DNA from 3 places in the Klebsiella sp. PK18 genome. Region 3 is predicted to be linked to each of the others. Evidence: predicted binding sites of a transcription regulator. Region 3 holds the regulator's gene; each other region holds the start of a gene.
The links. The regulator Fur, encoded in region 3, represses iron uptake genes when iron is present. The targets are predictions, from matches to a motif close to ATAATAATGAGAACNACTATCAA.
Positions count from the first base shown of each region.

Region 1: a site for Fur is predicted at 1,162-1,184, ahead of fepB (Fe2+-enterobactin ABC transporter substrate-binding protein). Genes of this name have one in related genera too.
Region 2: a site for Fur is predicted at 1,082-1,104, ahead of AC3EMD_RS05225 (TonB-dependent receptor domain-containing protein). Genes of this name have one in related genera too.

Region 1 is NZ_CM173493.1:4,004,388-4,006,652, reverse strand. It holds gene fepB (Fe2+-enterobactin ABC transporter substrate-binding protein) at 64-1,023, opposite strand; gene entC (isochorismate synthase EntC) at 1,211-2,265, shown strand, end outside.
Region 2 is NZ_CM173493.1:1,054,042-1,056,306, reverse strand. It holds gene AC3EMD_RS05235 (thiamine pyrophosphate-requiring protein) at 1-668, shown strand, start outside; gene AC3EMD_RS05230 (Rdx family protein) at 708-1,001, opposite strand; gene AC3EMD_RS05225 (TonB-dependent receptor domain-containing protein) at 1,217-2,265, shown strand, end outside.
Region 3 is NZ_CM173493.1:3,899,188-3,901,452, forward strand. It holds gene fldA (flavodoxin FldA) at 123-653, shown strand; gene fur (ferric iron uptake transcriptional regulator) at 945-1,397, shown strand; gene tcuR (tricarballylate utilization LysR family transcriptional regulator TcuR) at 1,525-2,265, shown strand, end outside.

The sequences.
Region 1 (2,265 bases), 110 kb from region 3:
CAAGCGGAGCGCCGCCCGGCAAAGAGTTCAGGTTACGTACCCGTCCTGATGGCACGGCCCGCGTTAGCCGAACAGGCTGGAGAGACGCTGGAGCACCAGCAGGGCGCTGTAGTAGTCAAGACGGAAGGACTCGGTGCCCAGCGGGTAGACGCGTTTGCCTGCGACCGCCGGGAGATGCGCCAGCAGCGGGTTGGCGTAGATGGCATCCGCATCTTTCTGGTCGCCGGCGAACAGGAACAGGCTCTGGCCGTTCAGACCGGCCGCGAGGTTCTCCCCGCCCAGCTGCACGATATCGTGGCGTTTACCCTGGCTATGGCTGGCGGGCAGGCCGCCCGGCAGCGTCGCCAGGCTAAAGCCCAGCTGTTCGAGCATCTGCCCCTGGGCCGATGCCGGCGTCCAGATATTGGCGCTGTGCGCGGCGGCGGTATAGACCAGGGCGGTCACCGGCTGCGGCGGCAGTTTCATTTTTTCTTTTAACGAAACGAGCTGTTTATTGAAGTCGGCAATGCGCGCGCTGGCCTGCTGCTCATGGCCGGTGATCTGCCCCAGTTGGGTGAGCAAGGTTTGCCAGCTTTTATCGTCATAGTTGATGACCAGCGTCGGGGCGATCGTTTTGAGCTGATCGTACAGCGGCAGGGCAGAGTCGCCGCCGGTGGCGCTCACCAGGATCAGATCCGGCATCTGGGCGGCCACCGCTTCCGCGCTTGGTTCGCCGATGTACAGCCGTGCCAGCTTGCGGGCTTTGGCGACCTCGCTCCACTGACGCAGAAAGCCCTGACTATCGGCGACGCGGTTGTTCGGCGTGGTCGCGCCGCTGGCGACCACCGGGGCGTCAATCGCCAGCAGCGAGCCGGTGAGGGTCACGCTGGTGGAGACAATGCGCAGCGGCTGGCTCGGCAGGGTGTGTGTCCCGTAGCTGTCGGTGACCTGGCGCGGCCAGTCCGCCGCCTGGGCTGAGGTAATTCCTAAAAGCAACAGCATGCCGGTCAGCGCACCGCGGCGGCAGAAAGAAAAGAAGTTCACGTCATCGCATCCTGATTCGAAAGGTAATAAATGCGTCTCATTTTCAACTTTGCGTCAGCAGGATGCAAGCCAAAGTGGCGCGCAATGACGTAACGCGGTTGACATGGCGGACAATACCTTTTAGGTTAGCCAACCAAAATACAAATGATAATTATTCGTAATATATTTATCGTTTTTGGAGGATGATATGGAAACGTCACTGGCTGAGGATGTACAGAAACACACCCAGACCCTGTCTCCGGACAGCTTCTTCTTTATGTCGCCGTACCGCAGTTTTAGCACCTCCGGCTGCTTCCGCCGCTTCTCACAGCCCGCTGTCGGCGGCGATGCGCTGAACGGTGAGTTCCAGCAGCAGCTGGCCGCCGCTTTTGCCGACGCCCGCGCGGCGGGGATCCGCAAGCCGGTGATGGTGGGGGCTATCCCGTTCGACACCTGTCAGCCTTCCGAGCTCTATATCCCCGAGCGCTGGGAAGCGTTCTCCCGCCCGGAAAAACAGCGTTCCGCCCGCTACGCCGCGCCGCTGGAGACAATGGAAGTGGTGGAGCGCCGGGAGATCCCGGAGCAGGACGCGTTTTTAGCCATGGTGGAACGCGCTGCCGCGCTGACCGCCACCCCGGAAGTGGACAAGGTGGTGCTCTCAAGGCTTATCGATATTACCACCCGCGACCGCGTCGATAGCGGCGCGCTGATGGAGCGACTGATCGCCCAGAACCCGGCGAGCTTTAACTTCCACGTGCCGCTCTCCGACGGCGGCGTGCTGCTGGGCGCCAGCCCGGAGCTGCTGCTGCGTAAAGACGGGCCGCGCTTCAGCTCATTGCCGCTGGCTGGCTCCGCCCGTCGTCAACCGGACGATGTGCTGGACCGGGAAGCGGGCAACAGGCTGCTGGCATCCGGCAAAGATCGCCACGAGCACGAGCTGGTGACCCAGGCGATGAAGAGCGTGCTGGGCCCGCGCAGCAGCCAGCTGTCGCTGCCGGCATCGCCGCAGTTGATTACCACCCCAACGCTCTGGCACCTGGCAACACCAATCGAAGGCACCGCGCTGGCGCAAGAAAACGCCATGTCGCTGGCCTGTCTGCTGCACCCGACCCCGGCGCTGAGCGGCTTCCCACACCAGGCGGCGAAGCGCCTGATTGCCGAACTGGAACCCTTCGACCGTCAGCTGTTCGGCGGCATCGTCGGCTGGTGTGACGATGAAGGCAACGGCGAATGGGTGGTGACCATCCGCTGCGCGCGTCTGCA
Region 2 (2,265 bases), 2.8 Mb from region 3:
AGGCCGCCCGCCAGCAACATGTGGCGGAGCGGGCGGCATATACGCAAAACCGCATCCAGCAACAGAAAAACCAGCGCGACGCGCTTCTCCATGCCAGCCAGACGGGGGCCATTACCAAACCCTGGCTCAGCTACTGCCTCGGCCATCTGGCGAATCAACACCGTGGCCGGATCGTTTCTGAACTGACCACGCTGCCGCAGTTTGCCGGACTGATCCATGCCGAGAGCTATTACCAGGAAGCGCTGGCCGGCGGCCTGGGCGAAGCCCTGCCTATCGCGCTGGGGCTGCAGCTTGCGCGCCGGGAAGAGCTGATTATTGCCGCCGTCGGCGACGGGTCGTACCTGTTCGCCAACCCTGCGGTCTGCCACCATATTGCGGAGGTAATGAAGCTCCCTGTCCTCGTCGTGGTCGGAAATAACGGCGGATGGGGCGCCGTCGCGGGCGGCACCAAAGCGCTCTACCCGGACGGCTACGCCGCCCGCGCGGAGACCATTCCGGCCACCGCCTTTACCACCTCGCCGGATTTCGCCGCGATCGCCGCCTCCAGCCGCGCGGCGGCCCTGTCGGTTTCCCGGGCCGAGGATCTCCCCGGCGTGCTGGAAGAAGCGGTCACCCTCATACGCACCCGCCGACAAAGCGTGCTGGTTGACGTGCAGTTAGCCCGCTAACGGCTTCTCCTCCGGGCGCTTGTCGCCCGGAGGGGGTTGTCACCCCTTCTGCTCACCTTTATCCACATGGCCCAGCGGCTTCTCCGGGAAACAGACATCGCGCACCCGGCGTTTCAGCTCGGCCGCATCCGGAAAACCGCCATCCTGCTTGCGCTCCCAGATCTGCTGACCGCCGACATCGATCGTGAAGATCCCGCCGGTCCCCGGCACCAGCGTCACCGAGGCGATGTCGGTGCTGAAGGTATGTAACAGCTCCTGCGCCATCCAGCTGGCGCGCAGCATCCAGTTGCACTGGGAACAGTAGGTGATGGTGATGGCCGCTTTTGAGTTCATCGTCGTCTCGCTAAGTCTGAAAGGGCAAATTGTAAACAAAGTGCAGTTTAAATGAAGAACACATGATTATTTTGTTGCAAACGATAATACCTATCATTACCATTCGCAATCAACAAATGGAGTAAGACCCCATCCGCAACGGAAAAGACGGAGCAACCTGCAACTCTGGAAGTAACGCGTGAGCCGATACTAATAACGATCAAGGCGTGGCGACTATGTACAAATCGACTCCGTCAGCAGCATGGTGTAAAAAACGCCTGCTGGTGACCTCTTTGCTTGCAGCAATTTATCAGACTTCTGCCATCGCAGCAGACACTTCCGCCGTTAGCGGCGAGGCGGTGGATGACACCTCGGAACAAATGACCGTCACCGCCCCCGCACCGGTGCAGAAAGCCGGTAGTGAGCACAGCATCAGCGCCCAGGAGCTGGAGGATAAAGGCGCTAACGATTTTGGCTCTATCATGCGCTATGAGCCGCTCATCAGCGCCACCGGGGCCAGCGGCGGCTCCGGCAACGGCAAAAGCGGCTTCGACCGCGGAGGCTACACCGGCTACAACATCCGCGGCATGGAGAGCAACCGCGTCGGCATCGACGTGGACGGTATCGCCCAACCCAACGCCACCGGCCGCGGCTACGTCGGCCGCGCTGGCCTCAACACCTTCGGCATCGGCCGCGATTATATCGACCCGTATATGTATGGCAGTGTGGATATTCAGTCCGGCGCCACCTCGACGGAAACGGCCAACAGCGCTATCGGGGGAAATGTCTCCTTCCGCCCGAAATCGGCGGATGATTACCTGCGCCCGGGCAAGACCAGCGCCTTCGGCTACCGCAGCGGTTACGACTCTGCGGATCGCAGCTGGCACAACGGGGTGACCGTCGCCGGCGGCGATGAGTTCCTGCGCGGAATTTTGGTCTACAGCCGCCGTGACGGTCAGGAAACCGAAAACAACAGCGGCACCGTCGACGCCTACCCGGCGAACTGGCACTCCGATGCGTTTCTGGCCTCCGGGATCTGGCAACCTAACGATGAACACAAACTGACCAGCACCTTCGACTATTACCATAAAACCAACCACACCCACTACGATACCTGGGACTCCAGCGGCAACAGCACCATCGGCACCGCCAACCAGACCAGCCAGACCCGGCGCTGGGGCCTGAGCCTGAAGGATGACTGGACGCCGATGAACGACTACCTCGACAGCGTCTCCACGAAAATCTACTACCAGCATACCGAAGCCCATGACTGGACCTATATGCC
Region 3 (2,265 bases):
CAGAGTGTGCAGTCGGGCGTGATTGCTGTTTCCGCGCCCTTGCCTGTTCTGCTATGATTGCCGTTATCTATGGGCATCGCGTCCCTACCACATCATTTAAGTTTCAAGAGGTTATTTTACTCATGGCAATCATCGGCATCTTTTTTGGCAGCGACACCGGCAACACCGAAAATATTGCAAAAATGATTCAAAAGCAGCTTGGTAAAGATGTTGCTGATGTTCACGACATTGCCAAAAGCAGCAAAGAAGACCTGGAAGCCCACGACATTCTGCTGCTCGGTATCCCGACCTGGTACTACGGCGAAGCGCAGTGTGACTGGGACGACTTCTTCCCGACGCTGGAAGAGATCGACTTCAATGGTAAACTGGTGGCGCTGTTCGGCTGTGGCGACCAGGAAGACTACGCAGAATACTTCTGCGACGCGCTGGGCACCATCCGCGACATCATTGAGCCGCGCGGCGCGACCATCGTCGGTCACTGGCCGACAGCCGGGTATCATTTTGAGGCCTCCAAAGGCCTGGCAGATGACGACCACTTCGTCGGCCTCGCCATTGATGAAGACCGCCAGCCGGAGCTGACCAACGAGCGCGTTGAGAAATGGGTGAAGCAGGTTGCCGAAGAGCTGCACCTCGAAGAAATCAAAAACGCCTGATGATTAAGCGGCGCAATCATTGAGTTGCGTCGCATTAATAGACAAAAGCAATCAAACTAATAGCTACAAGTTTTTAACTTTTAATCACATATCTGTACAATGTCCTCTGATTCTACGAGGCACGTGACGCAGTTTGTAGCTGGTGCCTCGTTTTTGACAGCAAACCAGGCCTGATGCTTGCAGTTTTCATTTACCAGTGGCAGTTCTATAATGAGACGCATTACGTCGGGTTAATTTCTGTATGACTTCCGTTGAAGGAAGTAGATCGTTTAGCAACAGGACAGATTCCGCATGACTGACAACAATACCGCATTAAAGAAGGCTGGCCTGAAAGTCACACTTCCTCGACTGAAAATCCTTGAAGTGCTGCAGGAACCGGATAACCATCATGTCAGTGCGGAAGACTTATATAAACGCCTGATCGACATGGGCGAAGAGATCGGTCTGGCGACCGTTTACCGCGTACTCAACCAGTTTGATGATGCCGGTATCGTGACTCGTCATAATTTTGAAGGCGGTAAATCCGTTTTCGAACTGACCCAGCAGCATCACCACGATCACCTGATTTGCCTCGACTGCGGCAAAGTGATCGAATTCAGCGATGACTCGATCGAATTACGCCAGCGTGAAATTGCCTCCCGCCACGGCATCCGCCTGACCAACCACAGTCTGTATCTGTACGGTCATTGTGCGGAAGGTGATTGCCGCGAGGACGAACACGCCCACGACGCGGTGGAAAAATAATTCCCCGCTTCGCTGAGACTGAAAAGCCAACCTGCCGGTTGGCTTTTTTATGGGCGCCTCTGCTGCCCTTACCGCTCTCGTCCCACAGGTGACCTTCCCGCGTCCCCGTTTTGTCCGGAGAGTTGATATGGAACTTCGCCAGCTACGCTATTTTGTGCGCATTGTTGAAACCGGCAGCATGGGGCGCGCCGCGCTTGATCTTAATATCGGCGTCTCGGCGCTCAGCCAGCAGATCGCACGCCTGGAAAACGAACTGGCCATTCGCCTGCTGCAGCGGACCTCCCGCGGGGTCACGCCCACCAGCGCGGGTCTCGCTTTCTACTCGCAGGCACAGCTGGCGCTGCGCCATGCCGATGATGCCATCCTCGCCGCCCGCGAGGCGCGCCTGTCAGGCCACGTTAGCGTCGGCATGGCCCCCAGCACCGCCTCCGTTCTCGGCGTCCCGTTCATCAATGCGATGCGCGAAAGCTATCCCGACGTGCGCCTGCATTTGGTGGAAAGCCTCTCCGGTAATCTGGAGCGGATGATCAACACCCGCCAGCTCGATTTAGCTATCGTTTTCCAGCAGGAAAAGATCCTGCGCTGGAGCGCCAGACCGGTGCTGGAAGAACGCCTGTTCCTGATTGGCACCCATGCGCTGTTGGCCCCCCTGCAGGAGGACCACATCTCCCCTGACCAGCTCACCTCCCTGCCGTTGATTATGCCAAGCCAGGGCCATGGCCATGGCCTGCGCGGCAGGCTGGAGGCAGTTTGCCAGCAGCATCATCTCAGCGTTGAGGTGGTGGCGGACATTGACGGTCTGGCCCTGCTGATGCAGGCCGTGCGCAGCGGACTGGGGGCCACCCTGCAGCCCGGGGCCGCCATCTCC